DNA from 4 places in the Streptomyces sp. NBC_00271 genome. Region 2 is predicted to be linked to each of the others. Evidence: riboswitches for the same ligand, from Rfam matches in the RefSeq annotation. Region 2 holds a riboswitch; each other region holds the start of a gene.
What was found. A riboswitch is a leader RNA that binds a small molecule or an ion and turns the genes downstream of it on or off. The one in region 2 is predicted to bind cobalamin.
Positions count from the first base shown of each region.

Region 1: it holds a riboswitch for cobalamin, as region 2 does, so the genes downstream of both, OG798_RS45865 (CbtB domain-containing protein) here and OG798_RS15950 (cobalamin biosynthesis protein) in region 2, are expected to answer to the same signal.
Region 3: it holds a riboswitch for cobalamin, as region 2 does, so the genes downstream of both, OG798_RS34610 (ribonucleoside-diphosphate reductase subunit alpha) here and OG798_RS15950 (cobalamin biosynthesis protein) in region 2, are expected to answer to the same signal.
Region 4: it holds a riboswitch for cobalamin, as region 2 does, so the genes downstream of both, OG798_RS51570 (CoA-acylating methylmalonate-semialdehyde dehydrogenase) here and OG798_RS15950 (cobalamin biosynthesis protein) in region 2, are expected to answer to the same signal.

Region 1 is NZ_CP108070.1:10,077,791-10,082,559, reverse strand. It holds gene OG798_RS45875 (hypothetical protein) at 1-391, opposite strand, end outside; gene OG798_RS45870 (CbtA family protein) at 726-1,478, opposite strand; gene OG798_RS45865 (CbtB domain-containing protein) at 1,502-1,723, opposite strand; cobalamin riboswitch at 1,759-1,907, opposite strand; gene OG798_RS45860 (MFS transporter) at 2,028-3,338, opposite strand; gene OG798_RS45855 (phytanoyl-CoA dioxygenase family protein) at 3,420-4,394, shown strand; gene OG798_RS45850 (hypothetical protein) at 4,381-4,769, opposite strand, start outside.
Region 2 is NZ_CP108070.1:3,396,684-3,401,452, reverse strand. It holds gene OG798_RS15955 (cobyric acid synthase) at 1-487, opposite strand, end outside; gene OG798_RS15950 (cobalamin biosynthesis protein) at 484-1,440, opposite strand; cobalamin riboswitch at 1,542-1,682, opposite strand; gene OG798_RS15945 (hypothetical protein) at 1,794-2,018, opposite strand; gene OG798_RS15940 (inorganic phosphate transporter) at 2,031-3,275, opposite strand; gene OG798_RS15935 (lysozyme) at 3,488-4,240, opposite strand; gene OG798_RS15930 (class II aldolase/adducin family protein) at 4,437-4,769, shown strand, end outside.
Region 3 is NZ_CP108070.1:7,588,542-7,593,310, reverse strand. It holds gene mctP (monocarboxylate uptake permease MctP) at 1-1,038, shown strand, start outside; partial or broken gene OG798_RS34615 (GNAT family N-acetyltransferase) at 1,350-1,625, shown strand; cobalamin riboswitch at 1,678-1,816, shown strand; gene OG798_RS34610 (ribonucleoside-diphosphate reductase subunit alpha) at 1,937-4,336, shown strand; gene OG798_RS34605 (ribonucleotide-diphosphate reductase subunit beta) at 4,336-4,769, shown strand, end outside.
Region 4 is NZ_CP108070.1:11,289,908-11,294,676, reverse strand. It holds gene OG798_RS51575 (acyl-CoA dehydrogenase family protein) at 1-522, opposite strand, end outside; partial or broken gene OG798_RS51570 (CoA-acylating methylmalonate-semialdehyde dehydrogenase) at 528-2,050, opposite strand; cobalamin riboswitch at 2,420-2,593, opposite strand; partial or broken gene OG798_RS51565 (cobalt ABC transporter ATP-binding protein) at 2,768-3,049, opposite strand; gene OG798_RS51560 (GlxA family transcriptional regulator) at 3,468-4,487, shown strand; gene OG798_RS51555 (TOPRIM nucleotidyl transferase/hydrolase domain-containing protein) at 4,735-4,769, shown strand, end outside.

The DNA of each region.
Region 1 (4,769 bases), 6.7 Mb from region 2:
CGGTGAGCTTCTGCCAGGTCCGCTTCGCGTCGTCCGTACCGGCGACGTCGTCGGCGGTGAGGTAGACCGTGGCCTTGTCGACCAGGCTCTGGTGTCCGGAGACGTACCAGTTCGGCCCCTCGGTGGTGTATTCGGCGAGGGACACGGGGTACTTGCAGCCCTCCCCGACCGTCTGGCCCGGAGCCAGCCGGACCTGGACGCTCCCGGGAACGGTGTCCCATTGATGGAACCCGCCCTGCGAGGTCCAGTCGGCGCCCACGACGTTTCCGTCGGCGCCGACGATGCGGTACTGGACCGTGGCGGACTCGCACGCCCCGGCGGTCGTGGCACTGGCCACCCCCGCGCCGAGCAGGGGCACGGCGGAGGTGGCGAATGCGGTTGCGGCGAGCACAGCCAGAGTTCTGGAGTGTTGCGAACGCGACAAGATGAGCCTCTGTGAAATCGAAAGTGTGGGAGGTGATGGCGCGCGAGTGACCGACGCGGACGGCAGAACGGGATGACCCGACGCAGAACCGGCGGCAGGCATGCCGCCCAAGCCACTCGTGTCGCTTCGCTCACTTCAGACGCGGCGAAGCGAGCTGGATTCTTTCAACTCTTAACAACTCCCGTCAATCCTTCACCGGTTGACCACTCTCTCCACGGAACACACCCCGATGGTAGGGGACTTACAACACGAGAAGGCCCCCGGATGGTTCCGGGGGCCTTCACTCGTGTGGCGCGTCAGGTCAGCTGGGGACGGCGACCCGTCCGCTCGCGGCGGCCGTCACCGGCTTGGGGTTCAGCAAGCGCTCGGCCAACTCGCCGAAGACCAGGCCGAATCCGCCCCACAGGACGGTCTGTATGGCCAGTGCGGAGAGACGGAACCGCCACAGCAGGGTGGCCGGGAAGTCCTTCGGCACCTCGTTGATGACCGGCAGGAACGCGTACGCCAGACCGATCACGACGGCGAAGGCGGCCACCGCGCCAACGGTGGCGTACCAGGTGCCGATCCTGGGTGCCAGCCGCTTGCCCAGGATGGTGGCGGCGATCGCGAGGAGCACGCTGAGCACCATCATCAGGAAGTACAGGGTGGTCCGCTTGCCGATGGTGTCGGCGTTGCCGACCGACGGCGGGTTGGCCGGGTACTTCAGGAACGGCACGACGTACACGGCCAGCAGCGCGCAGCCGGACAGCAGCAGTGCGGTCGCCCGCGGGCTGAAGCGGCCGACGCGGCCGAGCGCGAAGGAGAAGGCCAGCGCGGCGATGCCGCCGAAGGCGACGCCGTAGACCAGGACGCCGGTGGCGAGACCGGCGGTGGACTGCAGAGACCGGGAGACGATCTCCATCTCGTGCTCGTGGGAGTGGGCTTCCTCGAAGCTGATCGCGCTGTCGACGTTCGGCTCACCGAGGAAGTAGGCGGCAACCAGGGCGAGCAGGCCGGCACCGAGGCCGGCCAACATGCCCCGCACGAGCAGATTTCTTACCGTCGCGGAGTTCATGGGAGTGCTGGGGTTCCCCTCGGTCAGTGGCAGGGGAAGCCGAGAAGGTGGCGGGCGTCGTGTACCCACTCGTGGACGTCCGAGCCGGAGACGACGGAGGTGGCGCCCTGTTCGGCACCGACGAAGTACAGCAGGACGAGCATCAGAATGCCGAAGAAGACCGCCCACGGAGCAATCGCCTTGAGCGGCAGCTTGGCGGGAACGACGGGGGTGGTGGTTGTCGGCTGGGCGACGGTCTGCGCCATGGCAGGGCCTCCTCGGGAGTTCGCGTCCCATCTCGGTGGTGCACTGGACGACGGCTACGGGTCTGACTCACAAGGGGTCCCAGCGGGCTGGAGCCTCTCGTTCACAGTGGCGCGACCGTGCCGGTTTCCCACCGGCTTCCGTCTTGCCGTCATCGATATCGCACCGACCGTACCGCGTGTCGGGTGTGGGGCCAAGACCGCGCCACCTGGCGTGATCTTCCTCTCGCACCAGGTGGGCGGTCCCCTGTGAACAGCGGGTCAGCCGTGGCGGAACCCGGCTGAGTTCGGGGCCCCGGCCTCGCTCTCAGACCGAGGGGGACCGGTCCGCGTCCTGGGACTCGGGCGTGTCCGTCGTACGACCGAGCTTCTGTGCCTCCTCCAGCGTGCGAGCCCCGCGGAGGGGGGAGAACGTGAGCCAGAACGAGACGACCAGGTAGGAGACCCCGACGGCCCACAGGGCCGTGCCGGGTGACAGGGCGTCAGCCAGCGCACCGCCGACGAGGGCTCCCAGGGGCAGCGTCCCCAGGGCGACAAGGCGGTAGCTCGCGGTCACCGCGCCGATCTGGTGCTCCGGCGGAATGGCCTGCCGCAGGCTGACGGCGAACACGTTGAACAGTGCGACGCCGAAGCCGTTCACCATCATGGCGACCGACGCGAGCACGGCGACGTACCCGCCGACCTGGCTGACGGCGGGTACGAGCAGCAGACCCACCGCGGCCAGCACCGCACCCAGGGCCAGCACACCGCCGACGGCCCACCGTCGGGTGAGCCGGGTGGCGCAGAGCGAGCCGATCAGGGCCCCCACACTGCCGATGCCGGTGATCACGCCCACGGTGGTGCCGCTCATGTCGAGGTCACGGACGGCGAACACCAGGAAGACGGTCAGGAACGCCTTCTCGTGCAGGTTCGATAGGCCGGCCTGAACGCACAGGTCCCGGATCGGGCGCAGGGACCACGTGTAGCGGAGCCCGGAGCCGATCGCCTTCAGCGCCGACTCACGTGGCTGTTCGGGGGCCTTGACGCCCCGCAGCAGCAGACCGCTCACCGCGGCACCGGCGGAGCATGCGGCGGCCACCGTCAGGGTCGGCGACGCCCCCAACTGGCCGACGAGGAAGCCGGCCGCGGCCGGACCGGCGAGGGTGCTGACCGAATACGTCGCCTGGTGCAGGCCGTTGGCCGCGGCGATGGAGTTCAGCGGCAGGAGCCTGGGCAGCGTGGACTGGTAGGCGACTTCGTAGAAGACGGTGGCGACACCGATCACGGCGGCGGCGACGACAAGTTGGCCGAAGTTCAGCCCGTCGGCCGCCTGGAACGCGGCGAGCACCGCAAGCGCCGCGCCCTGAGCGACACTCGCGGCGACGAGGGTGCGGCGCGGCGGATACCGGTCGACCATGACACCGGCGATCAGCGAGAGCACCACGACGGGGACGAACTGCACCGCCGAGACGAGTCCCACGCCCGTGCCGTCCGCATGGAGGTAGGTGACCGCGATCAAGGGTAGGAGAAAACTGGTCAGCTGTCCGCCGAAATGCGCCGAGGTTTCTCCGAGCCAGATGTTGCGGAAGTCTTTGTTGTCCGCGATCAGGATTCGAATATCCTTGTCGAATATGGCCACCGCAACCCCCGGTCAAGTCTTCATGAAAAAAATCACGGCAACGCTAGCATGGCGCACCATGGTCCGCTAGCGTGCGGGTGGATGTCGCTGTTGCACCCCATTCACGGTAACAGGAGTCGCGGAATGTACGACCATTCAGGACTTACCGCCGAGGAAGTCGAACTGCTCCCGTCCGAGAAAGATGTCCGGCTTTATTCGGAGCGTGGCTGGTATTTGTCGGAGAAGCTGCTCACCGACGCCGAAGTGGACGCCCTGACCGACGCGAGCGAGCGCTACTACGCTGGTCAGCGCGATCGGGAGCTTCCGAAACGGCCGGACCGACTGGCCGACTGGACCCCCGCCGACGGAGATGTCCAACGCAACAACGACTACATCCACTACCAAGACGAAACGATGAGGAAAATCCTGAGGAAACCCATCATCGGGGCGGTGGCCGCCCGCTTGGCACAGACTCCTGGAATACGCGTCTTCCAGGCCACACTGATCTACAAGCCGCCCATCGCCGAAGAGAAGTCGAACATTGTCTCCTGGCACTTCGACAAGTATTTCTGGCCCACCTGCTCGTCGGACGAAATGCTCACCGCCTTCATTCCGTTCCACGACTGCACCGAGGAGTCGGGCACGATCACCATGGTGAACGGAAGCCACCGCTGGCGGCATCGGCACGGCGCCGCCCGGCCGGTCGGTGATCCTCAGGATGTGGGGCGCGACTATCTCCTGAACGGTGACGCGGAGCGAAACGGCGCCGTGGTCGAGAAGGTTCCGGTGCACATTCCCAAAGGACACATGACCTTCCACCACTGCCTCCTCTACCACGGCAGCGGCGCCAACCGCAGTCCCCGGCCGCGCCGGGCCATCTCCTTCCATCTCCAGGACGGGACGAACACCTACCGCGACCACACCCTGTCCGACGGCCGGCAGGAGCCCTACAAACACGATTTCCTGGTCCGCAGGACTGCCGCCGGTCAACCGGACTACTCCGACCCGGAGTTCTGCCCGGTGCTGTGGCCCGTCGGCGAGCCCGGCGGCCCGGAGGCCTCCCTCACAGGGGAGTGACGCGGGTCAGGTCCCACTCCTCCTCGCTCATGCCGGCGCCCGCCTCCTCACGGACCGCGTCGGCGAGAGCCTGGTCCGCCACCGTGTCCCGTCGCAGTCCGGCGGGCGCGGTGGCCGGCAGGGGAACGACGGCCGCCCACAGGGGGTGCAGCGAGGCCCCCCGGTGAACCTTCGCCTTCAGGGAGGAGGGCCCGAGGTGGAGCGTGGTCATCGCGTTGCGTTCCATGTGGTGGAGCGGTTCGTAGTAGACGGCGTTGAAGTACTCGTAGGTGTTGCGCGTCCGCTCGTAGTCGAAGCCGGCCACCCGGGCGTAGAAGGTGTCCCGCCAGGCGAAGCACAGGCTGGCGCCGACCAGTTCCCCCTTCTCGTCGACGC
Region 2 (4,769 bases):
CGAGCACGGGCAGCCGCGCATTGCGCGCGATCCCCATGTTCACGATGTCGGTCCGCCGCAGATTGATCTCGGCAGGACTGCCGGCCCCCTCACAGATCACCGCGTCATACGTGCCCCGCAACTCGGCGAGACAGTCCAGCACGGTGGTGAGGAGGGCTTCCTGCCGCCCACCGTGGTAGCCACGGGCGGTCATCTCGCCCACGGGCTTTCCCATGAGGACGACCTGACTGCTCCGGTCGCTGCCCGGCTTGAGCAGCACGGGGTTCATGAGCGCGGTCGGCTCCACCCGGGCGGCCTGCGCCTGCATGGCCTGCGCGCGCCCGATCTCGGCGCCCTCGCGCGTCACGAACGAGTTCAGGGACATGTTCTGCGCCTTGAAGGGCGCGACCTTGACGCCGTGGCGCACCAGCCACCGGCAGATCCCGGCGGTCACGACGCTCTTGCCGGCGTCGGAGGTGGTCCCGGCGACGAGCAGCCCGCCGCTCATGACGTACGCCCCTTCCTGAGAAGCCTCTGTGCGAGCAGCCGTCCGCCGGCGCTCACGCCGAGGGCGAGCCAGCCGACACGCCGTGACAGCCGTACGGCCCGCTCGATGTCGTCGACGTGCACGGCGCGTCCGGCGCCGTTGAGTTCGGGCCGGTGCTCGACGCGCCCGCCGTAGGAGAGGGTGCCGCCCAGGCGCACCCCGAGCGCCCCCGCGAACGAGGCCTCCACGGGCCCGGCGTTGGGGCTCGGATGCTTGACGGCGTCGGCGCGCCAGGCTCGCAGGGCCCCTCGGGGACTGTCACCCGCGAGGGCGGCGAGCACGGCGGTGAGACGAGCCCCCGGCCATCCGGCGACGTCGTCGAGCCGGGCCGAGGCCCACCCGTACCGCCGGTATCTGGGCGACCTGTGACCGACCATGGCGTCAAGGGTGTTGACGGCCCGAAAGCCGACGAGCCCCGTGACTCCGCCCACGGCACCCCACACCAGGGCGCCCACCACGGCGTCGGAGGTGTTCTCGGCGACGGACTCGACGACGGCGCGCGCGATGCCGTCGGCGCCGAGGGCCTGGGGATCCCGTCCGCACAGATGCGGCAGCCGCTCCCGGGCCGTCTCGATCTCCCCGTCCGCGAGGGCGTCACCGATCGCCCGGGCCTCCCGCCCGAGCGTGGTGCCCCCGACGACGGCCCAGGTGGCGGCGGCCGTCAGCGCGAGGGACGCGGCACGTGAGGGGCGTACGGCACGGCAAGCGACGGCGGCGAGTCCGGCGGCACCTCCCACGCACACAGCGGTGTGCAGCGCGCCCCACCCGCGGTGGTCCCGCCACAGCACCCGCTCCACGGCTGCCGCGCTCCGCCCGAACACGGCGACCGGATGCCCCCGGCGGGGATCGCCGAGCAGCAGGTCACCGAGGAGGCCGGCGGCGGCGCCGTACGCGAAGACGCGATCGGCACGCACGGGGTCAGCCGACCGTCAGGTCGGGTGGAACCGTCGCTCGCAGGGCACTTGGGCAGCCGCGCATGGCGTTATGTCCTCACTCAGGGTGTCCGCGCCCTGGTTCGACGAGACCGGCGGGGAGAGTTCCTGGCTCCCGGGGAGTTCCTTCCCCGGTCACAGTGGCGGGACCGCGCCGGATTCACACCGGCTTCCTCTTCTGTCGCCGTACTTGGCTCCGGCAGTCCACCACGGGTTGGAAGACCCGTCAACTTGCCGTTGACCTGCGCGGGGAGAGTGTGCGAAGGCCCACATACAGGTGGGGTGCGGGACGGTGATCCGTCCCGCACCCCACTCGAAGTGCTGCCCGTTTTGGGTTACTTGCCGACGATCAGGAAGATGCCGTACGCCACCGCCGCGGCGCACGCCGCGAAGCAGACGTACGCGCCGGTGACCGCGAGGGTCGCGGAGCCGCCCTGGGCGGACGCGGACTCGCGCTTGGAGAGGCCGACGATGCCGAGGGTGAAGAGGCCGACGAGGCCGACGGTGGTCACGAGGCTGACTCCGAAGACGGAGCCGAGGGCTGCCCAGTCGATGTGCATGCTGTTCTGTCCTTACACCGTGGCCGGGCGGGTGGGCTCCGCGTCCGGGGACGGGATGGTGGTCTTCAGGTCGCCGGACAGGTCGCCGGTGACGGGGCCCGCGGGCGGCGGGGTGACGGCGGCGATCGCGGTGGTGACGACGCCCGCGGGCTCGGCGTCGACGTCGTTGACGTTGTCGACGGTGACCGGCTGGCGGCGGGAGAGCTTCCAGATGGTGCCGGCCCCGGCGACGAGCAGGGCGCCGGTGAGGACGATGCCCCAGGTGCCCTGCTTGGTGAGGAACTCGGCGGAGGCACCGGCCAGACCGGCGGCCGGCAGGGTCAGGCCCCAGGCGACGAACATCCGGGTCGCGGTCGACCAGCGGACCACTCCGCCCTTGCGGCCGAGGCCCGAGCCCATCACGGCGCCGGAGCAGACCTGGGTGGTGGAGAGGGAGAAGCCGATGTGCGAGGAGGCCAGGATGGCCGTCGCGGCGCTGGTCTGGGCGGCGAAGCCCTGCGGCGGCGCGAGGTCCGTGAGGCCCTTGCCCATGGTGCGGATGATGCGCCAGCCGCCCAGGTAGGTGCCGAGCGCGATGGCCGTACCGGCCGAGACGATGACCCACAGCGGGGGGTTCGAGCCCGGGGCAATGACGCCGCCGGTGACCAGGGCGAGGGTGATGATGCCCATCGTCTTCTGGGCGTCGTTCGTGCCGTGCGCCAGGGAGACCAGGCCGGCGGAGGCGATCTGGCCGGCGCGGTAGCCCTTGGCGGTCGCCTTCTCGTCGGCGCGGTTGCCGATCCGGTAGGTCAGCCGGGTGGCCAGCATCGCGGCGAGTCCGGCCACGATGGGCGCGGCGACCGCGGGGATGAGCACCTTGGTGACGACGGTCGAGCCGTTCACCGACGACCAGCCGGCCGACATGACCGCGGCGCCGATCAGGCCGCCGAACAGTGCGTGGGAGGAGCTGGAGGGCAGACCCAGAAGCCAGGTCAGCAGATTCCAGAGGATGGCGCCGACGAGCGCCGCGAAGATCACTTGGACGCGTATGCCCTCTTCGTTGATGATCCCGCCGGAGATCGTCTTGGCGACCTCCACGGAGAGGAACGCGCCGACGAGGTTCAGCACGGCGGACATGGCCACCGCCGTCTTGGGCTTCAGGGCGCCGGTCGAGATGGTGGTCGCCATCGCGTTGGCAGTGTCGTGGAAACCGTTCGTGAAATCGAACACGAGAGCGGTGACGATCACGATTCCGAGGAGGAGCGTGATGTGTTCCATTTACCCAGGCTTCTGTTTGGCGTCAGTGGCAGGTGGACCGTAGGCAACCTGAGTGAACGGAAGATGAACTGGGGCGGGCGCTGGGGTGTCTCAAACGGTGGACCGCCCCTCCGCTTGTAATGACCAGTGTGCGGGAGGGGCGGCCTGACCTTTGACCAGATGTTCGAACGGAGGCGGAATTTCGGCTCCGCCGGGGGATTGTTCGAGGGCTTCTAGCCCGCGGCGAACTGCCTCAGCCGGGCCATGGATCCGTTGAAGAGATTCTGGTCACCCGGGAGCGTGCCGCTGTTGTCGTACTGCCAGAACGTCCACGTCGACCAGCCGGCCGGCAACGCGCCCGTGTCCGCCGAGTCGTAGCGGGCCAGCCAGAGGGCGTGGTTCGCGGCGAAGGCGCCGCTGCCGCCGGTGCAGGTGTTCCACCAGTGGGTGGTCGTGTAGATGACGGGACGGCGGCCGGTCTCCCGTTGGAGTTCGTCGCTGAACGCCTGGATCCAGCTCACGATCCTGGCCTTGCTCAGGCCGTAGCACTTGTGCTTCTTGTCGTACGGGTTGTACTCCATGTCGAGCGCGGGCGGCAGCGTCCAGCCGTCCGCGCGCCAGGCGCCGCCGTTGCGCACGAAGTGCGCGGCCTGGGTGGCGCCGGACGACTTGTCCGGCACCGCGAAGTGGTAGGCGCCACGGAGGATCCCCGCGTCGCGCGCTCCGTCGTACTGCCGGCCGAAGTACGGATTGCGGTACGTGTGGGACTCGGTCGCCTTCACATAGACGAACCGGGCGCCTTTCTCTTTCGCGCTCTGCCAGTCGACGTTCTTCTGGTGCGAGGAGACGTCGTGGCCCCTGGGTTTGGCCGCCGCGGCGACCGGGGCCCCGGCGAGGACGGTCCCCGCGGCGGTGAGCGCCGCCACGGCGGCCGTCGCCGCGAGCACGCGGGCGCGGCGAAGAAGTGGTTTGTGGTCACGGGCCATATGTCCCCCCGGAATGGCGACGTGCGTGACAAATCCCCCAGAGGCTATTGGAAGATCGTTGAAAGCCCGTCGATCGCCAGCCAATCACCCCGAGGGGGCGATATGTGCCGTTATGTGCCCTTACGGACGCTTGTCTTCCGCCCTAAAGTGCCCTCACCGACCGCGGGTTGACGTCCCTGCCTGGCAGGATCGCCACATGGCTGAGCAGCGGCGGGACGCACGGGAAGTGCGGGACGTGGGGGAGAGTGCGCCGGGCACGCGCGAGCGGGAGGTGGCGGCCGCGTGGGGCGAGCTCGTCGCGACGGCCCGCCGGACGGTGGCCGACGGTCTGGTCGTCGGCACGTCGGGCAACGTCTCCGTCCGGGTCGGCGACACGGTCCTGGTCACACCGACCGGAGTGCCCTACGACCGGCTGAGACCCGAAGACGCCGTCGGTGTGGACCTCGAGGGCCGGCAGGTCCTCGGTTCACTCGCCGCGACGAGCGAACTGCCGATGCACCTCGCGATCCACCGTGCCACCGACGCGCGG
Region 3 (4,769 bases), 4.2 Mb from region 2:
CGGGCGCCCGCCCTGATCGCGTTCGTGAAGGACACCCTGATCTACATCGTGATCGCGGTGGCCATCATCTACATCCCGATCAAGCTGGGCGGGTTCGACGAGATCTTCAAGGCGGCGAGCGACAAGTACACGGCGGCGGGGGCGGGCGGGCTCGTGCCCGCCCAAGCGGGCCAGTGGACGTACGCCACGCTCGCGCTCGGCTCGGCGCTCGCGCTGTTCATGTACCCGCACTCGATCACGGCGACGCTCTCCAGCCGCAGCCGTGAGGTGATCCGCCGCAACACCACGATCCTTCCGCTCTACTCCCTGATGCTGGGGCTGCTTGCCCTGCTCGGGTTCATGGCGATCGCGGCCGGGGTCAAGGTCACCAACGGCCAGCTCGCCATACCCCAGCTCTTCGAGAACATGTTCCCGGACTGGTTCGCGGGGGTGGCCTTCGCGGCGATCGGCATCGGAGCGCTCGTGCCGGCGGCCATCATGTCCATCGCGGCCGCGAACCTCTTCACCCGCAACATCTACAAGGACTTCATCAAGCCGGACGCGACTCCGCAGCAGGAGACCAAGGTTTCGAAACTGGTGTCGCTCCTTGTGAAGGTGGGCGCGCTGGTCTTCGTCCTGACGATGGACAAGACGGTCGCGATCAACTTCCAGCTCCTGGGCGGGATCTGGATCCTCCAGACCTTCCCGGCGCTGGTCGGTGGCCTGTTCACCCGCTGGTTCCACCGCTGGGCGCTGCTCGGTGGCTGGGCGGTGGGCATGCTGTACGGCACGCTCGCCGCGTACGGGGTCGCCTCTCCCACCCAGAAGCACTTCGGCGGCAGCTCGAAGGAGATCCCGGGCATCGGGGAGATCGGCTACATCGGTCTGACGGCGTTCGTCCTGAACGTCGTGGTCAGCGTCGTCCTCACCCTCGCCCTCCGCGCCTTCAACGCGCCGGACGGCGTCGACGAGACGTCTCCGGAGGACTACACGGCGGACGCGGGCGACCCGGGCGTCGAGACGGAGCTCCCACCGGCCACGGCCGGTTCCACCCACTGAGCCCGGGGGCTGCGCCCCCAGACCCCCGGGTGAGCGTGTTGGCTGCGGGTGGGTGGGGGCTTGGCGCGCAGTTCCCCCGCGCCCCTGGGGCACGGGGCTGCGCCCCGGTGCCCCAGGCTTTTAGGGGCGCGGGGAACTGCGCGACCAGCCCCCACCGCCCCGCAGCCGAAGAACCGCGCCAACAACCCCCACGGGCCGTCGGACACAAATCCGGCGGCCCGTTCCGCACCCTGTTGCGCACTCGCCGGCATGGACATCCGCATCGGAGAAGCCCACCGCCGCGGAGGTCCTCGTCGCCATCGACCACGACCGACCTGGCTTGCCCCGGCGAAGCCGAGATCCGCATGCTCGCCGTCGCACGCGAGTCCCGCGGCCGAGGCGCCGGCGAGACCCTCGTCCGCGCCCGCGTCGACCCCGCACGCGCCACCGACGGCTGCGTACGCGTCGTGCTCTCCACCCAGCGCACCATGCACGCCGCCCACCGCATCTACGAACGCCTCGGCTTCACCCGCACCCCCGACCGTGACTGGAACCCGCTCCCGGACCTCGACGACATCACTCTCCTCACCTACGAGTTGACACTCTGACACCGGCACGACACAACATCTGGTGGTGTCACGGCAGCCCGGCACAAGATGTATGCTCATGCTCGCTGTCGCCGCAGGGGAATCCGGTGCAAATCCGGAACTGTCCCGCAACGGTGTACTTGTACGTGTTCGCACGCCCGCGCCCATGTACTCGCGTCAGTCCGAGGACCTGCCGACAGCGCGCCCGGCCATCCGGCCCGGGTGCATGACGTCCGGGCCTCGCGGAATGGGCCGGTGGACGCGACGCCGTGTGCGCTCGTGAGCTGCCCTGCCCTCCGCCAGGCCCCGTGCCGAGCGAGGGAGAGCCCCAAGTGACCATCGCGCCAGCCGACCCGGCTTCAGCTACCGCTTTCGCACAGCAGGAGCGGAAGCAGGTCCTGGTGGAGACGGACGGTCCCGGTACCACTCTGCTGCGTACCCTGACCGACCTCACCGCCGACCTCCCCGACGCCGACCCCGGCCGGGTCGCCGCCGCCGCGCTGCGCGGCCGGTCCGCGCACGCGGACGACACGGAGCTGCGCGAACTGGCCACCGAGGCGGCCGCGGGCCTCATCTCCGAGGACCCCGTCTACTCCCGGCTGGCGGCCAGGCTGCTGACGATCAGCATCGCGGCGGAGGCCGCCTCGCAGGGCGTCACGTCCTTCTCCGGGTCGATCGCCACGGGTCACCGCGAGGGCCTGATCGCCGACCGCACGGCGGAGTTCGTCCGGCTGCACACGGCCCGGCTGGACGCGCTGATCGACACCGACGGCGACGACCGCTTCGGCTACTTCGGCCTGCGCACCCTGCACAGCCGCTATCTGCTCCGGCACCCGATCACCCGCAAGGTCGTCGAGACGCCCCAGCACTTCATGCTGCGCGTGGCGTCGGGCCTGGCCGAGGACGACACGAACCGGGCCCTGGACGAGGTCGCGGCGCTCTACGGGCTCATGAGCCGCCTCGACTACCTCCCCTCCTCCCCCACGCTGTTCAACTCCGGTACGCGGCACCCGCAGATGTCGTCCTGCTACCTCCTCGACTCCCCGCTGGACGAGCTGGACTCCATCTACGACCGCTACCACCAGGTGGCCCGCCTCTCGAAGCACGCGGGTGGCATCGGACTTTCGTACTCCCGGATCCGTTCGCGCGGTTCGCTGATCCGCGGTACGAACGGGCACTCCAACGGGATCGTCCCGTTCCTGAAGACCCTCGACGCCTCGGTCGCCGCGGTGAACCAGGGCGGCCGGCGCAAGGGCGCGGCCGCGGTCTACCTGGAGACCTGGCACTCCGACATCGAGGAGTTCCTGGAGCTGCGCGACAACACCGGTGAGGACGCCCGCCGTACGCACAACCTGAACCTCGCGCACTGGATCCCGGACGAGTTCATGCGCCGGGTCGACACCGACGGGCAGTGGTCCCTCTTCTCGCCCTCCGACGTGCCCGAGCTGGTCGACCTGTGGGGCGACGAGTTCGACGCGGCGTACCGCAGGGCGGAGGCGGCCGGCCTCGCCAAGAAGACCATCCCGGCCCGTGACCTCTACGGCCGCATGATGCGTACCCTCGCGCAGACCGGCAACGGCTGGATGACCTTCAAGGACGCCGCCAACCGCACCGCCAACCAGACGGCGGAGCCGGGCCACACCGTCCACTCCTCGAACCTCTGCACCGAGATCCTGGAGGTCACGGACGACGGGGAGACGGCGGTCTGCAACCTCGGCTCGGTCAACCTGGGCGCCTTCGTGGTCGACGGGGACATCGACTGGGAGCGGCTGGACGAGACGGTCCGCACCGCCGTCACCTTCCTCGACCGTGTCGTCGACATCAACTTCTACCCGACCGAGCAGGCCGGCCGGTCGAACGCGAAGTGGCGGCCCGTCGGCCTCGGCGCGATGGGGCTGCAGGACGTCTTCTTCAAGCTGCGCGTCCCCTTCGACTCCCCGCAGGCCAAGGCCCTCTCCACCCGGATCGCCGAGCGGATCATGCTCGCCGCGTACGAGGCCTCGGCCGACCTCGCGGAGCGCAGCGGCCCGCTCCCGGCCTGGGAGAAGACCCGTACGGCCCGTGGCGTCCTGCACCCCGACCACTACGGCGTGGAGCTGACCTGGCCGGAGCGCTGGGCGGCCCTGCGGGAACGTATCGCCGCGGTCGGCATGCGCAACTCCCTCCTCCTCGCCATCGCGCCGACCGCCACCATCGCGTCCATCGCGGGTGTGTACGAGTGCATCGAGCCGCAGGTGTCCAACCTGTTCAAGCGCGAGACGCTCTCCGGTGAGTTCCTCCAGGTCAACTCCTACCTGGTGGACGAGCTGAAGAAGCTCGGCGTGTGGGACGCGCAGACCCGCGAGGCGCTGCGTGAGTCCAACGGCTCGGTGCAGGGCTTCACTTGGGTGCCGCAGGACGTCCGCGACCTGTACCGCACGGCCTGGGAGATCCCGCAGCGTGGCCTGATCGACATGGCCGCCGCCCGCACCCCGTTCCTGGACCAGGCCCAGTCCCTGAACCTCTTCCTGGAGACGCCGACCATCGGCAAGCTCTCCTCGATGTACGCGTACGCCTGGAAGTCGGGCCTGAAGACGACGTACTACCTGCGCTCCCGCCCGGCGACCCGTATCGCGCGCGCCGCCCAGGCGCAGGCCCAGCCCGAGAAGACCATCCCCGTGCAGGTGATCCCCGACGAGGACGCCGTCGCCTGCTCCCTTGAGAACCCCGAGTCCTGCGAGGCCTGCCAGTAATGAGCTCCATCGAAAAGAACCTGCTCGACCCGGGCTTCGAACTCACGCTCCGCCCCATGCGCTACCCCGATTTCTACGAGCGCTACCGGGACGCCATCAAGAACACCTGGACCGTGGAGGAGGTCGACCTCCACTCGGACGTGGCCGACCTCGCGAAGCTCTCGCAGGGCGAGCAGCACATGATCGGCCGGCTGGTCGCGTTCTTCGCGACGGGTGACTCGATCGTGTCGAACAACCTCGTGCTGACCCTCTACAAGCACATCAACTCCCCCGAGGCGCGCCTGTATCTCTCCAGGCAGCTGTTCGAGGAGGCAGTACACGTCCAGTTCTATCTGACCCTGCTGGACACCTACCTTCCCGACCCGGAGGACCGCGCCGCCGCCTTCGACGCCGTCGAGAGCATCCCCTCGATCCGCGAGAAGGCCGAGTTCTG
Region 4 (4,769 bases), 7.9 Mb from region 2:
GGCGCCGGTACGGGCCAGGACGACGTACACCTGGGAGGCTCCCGCGCCGGAGATGAACTGCTTGACCCCGGTCAGGACGTAGTGGCCGCCGTCGCGGACGGCACGGGTGCGCAGAGCGGCGGCGTCCGATCCGGCGCCCGGTTCGGTCAGGCAGTAGCTCGCCAGGTCCTCCATGGCGCAGAGCCGGGGCAGCCATCGCTCCCGCTGAGCCAGCTCCCCGTACTGGTCGATCATCCAGGCGACCATGTTGTGGATGGAGAGATAGCCCGCGATGGACGGACAGCCCGAGGCCAGGGTCTCGAAGACAAGGACGCCGTCGGCACGGGTGAGGCCCGCGCCGCCCGCCTCCTGGCGGACGTACACACCGCCGAGGCCCAGTCCTGCGGCCTTGCGCAGGACGTCGAGCGGGAAGTGTTTGTCCCGGTCCCAGTCCAGGGCGTGCGGGGCGAGGTGGTCCTGGGCGAAGTCCAGGGTCGTCTCGACGAGGGCCTGTTGGTCCTCGGTGAGCAGGGTGGTGGTCATCGCGCTCAGCCCATCGTCGGGATGGTGAAGCTCGCGCCTTCCCGAAGCCCGAGGGCCAGCGCGAGGTGACGGTCTTCGTACGGGTGTAGAAGCGGATCGCGTCCGGACCGTGCTGGTTGAGGTCGCCGAAGCCGGAACGCTTCCAACCGCCGAAGGTGTGGTAGGCGACCGGGACGGGGATCGGCACGTTCACGCCGACCATGCCGGTGTTCACCCGGCGGGTGAAGTCGCGGGCGGTGTCGCCGTCCCGGGTGAAGATCGCGACACCGCTTCCGTAGACGTGCTCGCTGGGCAGCCGCAGGGCCTCCTCGTAGTCCGCGGCGCGGACCACGGACAGGACCGGCCCGAAGATCTCCTCCTGGTGGATGCGCATCGCGGGGGTGACCCGGTCGAACAGGGAGGCACCAGTGAAGAAGCCGTTCTCGTGCCCGGGCAGGACGAAGTCCCGTCCGTCGACGACGAGTTCCGCGCCCTCCTCGACACCGAGGTCGACGTAGCGGCGAACCCGGTCGACGGCGTCCCGTCCGACCAGCGGGCCGAAGTCCGCCTCGGGGTCGTCACTGCGGCCGATCCGCAGCGAGCAGATGCGCTCCTTCAGACGGGCGACCAGAGCGTCGGCGGTGTCCTCGCCGACCGGGATGGCGACGGAGATCGCCATACAGCGCTCCCCCGCCGAGCCGTACCCGGCGCCGATCAGGGCGTCCACGGCCTGGTCGAGGTCGGCGTCCGGCATCACGATCATGTGGTTCTTGGCGCCGCCGAAGCACTGGGCGCGCTTGCCGTGGGCCGCGGCGGTGGCGTAGACGTACGCGGCGATCGGGGTGGAGCCGACGAAGCCGAGCGCGCCGACGCGGGGGTCTTCGAGGAGGGTGTCGACGCTCTCCTTGCCGCCGTGGACGACGTTCAGGACGCCCGGCGGCAGGCCCGCCTCCAGGAAGAGTTCGGCGAGCCGCAGCGGTACGGACGGGTCGCGCTCGGAGGACTTGAGGATGAAGGCGTTGCCGCAGGCCAGCGCGGGAGCCGCCTTCCACAGGGGGATCATCGCGGGGAAGTTGAACGGGGTGATGCCGGCCACCACACCGATCGGGGCGCGCACGGAGTGGACGTCGATGCCGGTGCCGGCGTTGTCGGTGAACTCCCCCTTCAGCAGATGCGGGATCCCGGCGGCGAACTCCACCACTTCCAGGCCGCGTTGGACGTCGCCGTGTGCGTCGGCGACCGTCTTGCCGTGCTCGGAGGAGAGCAGCCGGGCCAGCGCGTCCCGCTCGCCCTCGACGAGTTGGAGGAAGCGGAGGAGGACGCGGGCACGGCGTTGCGGATTCCACTCGCCCCACTCGCGCTGCGCCGTCGCGGCGTCGGTGATCGCCGCCTCGGTCTCAGCGCGGTCGGCGAGCGGGACATGGGCCTGCACCTCGCCCGTGTTGGGGTCGTAGACGTCGCCGTAGGACCCCGATGTTCCCGGAGTGTGCTTGCCGCCGATGAAATGGCTCAACTCACGCACGGTGGCGCGGTCGTGTTCACGGACCATGGGTGCCTGCTCTCGTCAGGTGGGATCCCGGGGATGGCGCGCCGACCAACGGCACACACGGGCAGGGCCTTGTGCGTGCGGGGGTCGCGCGAGACGGCATGGGGCAGAGAAGGGTCGTTCAGACCGCGCGGATCGCGTCAGCGCGTGCCCGAGCCGCGGGACGCACGGGACTCGACGTCCGTACCGCGGGACGCGTGACGGTCCGCACCTGCCCGGCAGGGCGCGTGACGGTCCGTACCCGTCCGGCAGGACGCGTGACGGTCCCTACCTGCACGGCAGGACGCGCGGCAGTCGATGCCCGTCGGGCCGGATCACCAGGGTCGTGGGTGCACACTGATGCCATGCGTGTCTGCTCCATCCTCGTGGACAACACGGAACAAAACCGCGGCCGGTATCCTGACTCCCGGATCAGCGCGCGCCGTCCGCCTTCCCGACATCTCGCTCGTCAGTGGCGTCCTGCTCGACGACGTACTCCCCGGTCACAGTGGCGGGACCGTGCCGGATTCACACCGGCTTCCCTGCACCGCGGGCATTCCTCACGAGCATATAGTTGGACGTCCTAGTAAATCCACCCCGACACGCCCTCGGATGAGTCGGCCGAGCTCAACGACCGCGGGAATCGGACAGTTTCGGGCCGGCGAAGCGGACCGGGGCCTGGAATCTGGCGCGGCGGGCGGCGCGGCGGAAGGTGGTCAGCACCGTCGAGGACCACGACCCGATCCGATCCGCGGCCCGGGCGGCGAACTCGGCGTCGTGCGGGGAGATGACGACGGTCCGCCCCTGTGCCGCGAGTGCGTCGACGATGCGGACCAGCTCCGTCTTCGCCCGGTAGTCGAGCCCGCGGGTCGGCTCGGCCAGGAGCAGCGCGCGGGGCGCCGCGGAGAGTTGGATCGCGAGTACCAGGGCGCGTTTCCGCCCCTCGGACAGACCGCATGGATGGCTCGCGTGACGCGCTGCGCCATACGCGGTGAGGCCGAGGACAGCGCGAGCCATGGCTCCGTCCTTCGAACACACGGTGGTAGAGCGCCGTGAACGTCACAGCGATAGAGCGCGCCGAGCACGGCGGCTGAAAGGCTGTGCCTCCCAGCAGGGAGCAAACCGGTCGTGGCTTCGGTGGGGGTCACTGGCACATGATGAGCACAGGGAAATCCGACGACTGGGCGGACCGGGGTCGGATACGGCCCTTGGACCGGGCCCGTGCAGCCCGCGGCACCTGTCAGGACACGCCCTGCCGCATTCCCCAGGGCACGCAATGATGCGCACCTGGCAAGCGGGGTCGACTACGTCGGCGCCTGGGCCGTCTGCCAAGCTCTCGCCCCGATCCCGAGGCAATGCGGCGGCGGCATGCCAGCAGGCACGCCATCACCAACACCCTGTCGATCCAGTGTCCGCACCGCGCACAGCCCGGAGGCATCCGATGAACCACAAGCGCCCGGCAATGGATCCGCTCATCGTGACCGTGCTGGTCTTTCCGGGTGTGCGGCTGCTCGATGTGACCGGCCCCATCGAGGTGTTCACGACGGCGAACGAGTTCGGCGGGCGTTATCGGGTGCAGATCGCGTCCGAGGACGGGGCGGAGGTCATCACCTCCGCCGGGATCCGCCTCAGCGCCGACCTGTCCGCAGACGACGTACAAGAACCGTGCGACGTATTGGTGATCCCGGGCGGCCCGGAATGGGAGACGCTGATCAAGGACGACACTCTTCTGGATTCGGTCCGGCAACTGAACGACAAGAGCCGCTGCACGGCATCGGTGTGCACAGGGGCGTTCCTGCTGGCCGCAGCCGGACTTCTCAACGGCCGCCGCGCCGCGACGCACTGGCGACACTCACGGCAACTGGCCTCTCGCTTCCCGGCCGTGCGGGTCCAGCCGGACGCCATCTTCGTACGGGACGGGCAGATGATGACTTCGGCGGGTGTCAGCGCCGGTATCGACCTGTCCCTGGCGCTGGTCGAAGACCACTTCGGTGCGGAGGTCGCCCGGTCGGTCGCCAAGGACATGGTCGTCTTCATGCAACGGCCGGGCGGCCAGTCCCAGTTCAGCGTCCGCTCCCGAGCGCCGCACACCCGCCAGGAGATGCTCCGCCGGGTCCTGGACACCGTCGCCGAGAACCCCGGGGCCAACCACACACTCACAGCCATGGCCCGCAGAGCAGGCGTCAGCGTCCGGCACGTGACCCGGCTCTTCGACGAAGAGGTGGGAACCACTCCAGGCCGCTACGTCGAGCAGGTCAGACTGGAAGCCGCCCAGGCGCTGCTGGAGACAGGTGACGACTCCCTGCCGGTAGTGGCACGGCGCACCGGGTTCGGCTCACCCGAGTCGCTCCGCAGAGCGTTTGTACGACACCTGGGCGTGACACCTGGCGCATTCCGGACCAGCTTCCGCACGACCGGCGTGGGCACGAAGGATCCAGCACCCGCAGCGGTGTCCCCGTAGCCAAGCCACAACAGGGCACAACCAGCCGACGACGGCGAACTGCCGGCTCCCTGAAGCCGGATCAGCCGACGTAGCCCACCGAACCGACGTCGGCACCCCGAGCCTCCGCCGGCTCAGTGCCGCCTGCTCAGTGCCGCAAGCGATGGGGTGGATCACCAGGCCGAGGTCACCAGAATGCCGGGCATGTCGAGCGGGGCCGTCAAATATTCCCGTGCCGTGCCGGTCGAGGGAAGTGCAGACTCGCTTCATGGCGGACATGAACGCATTCCGGGACGCGGTCAG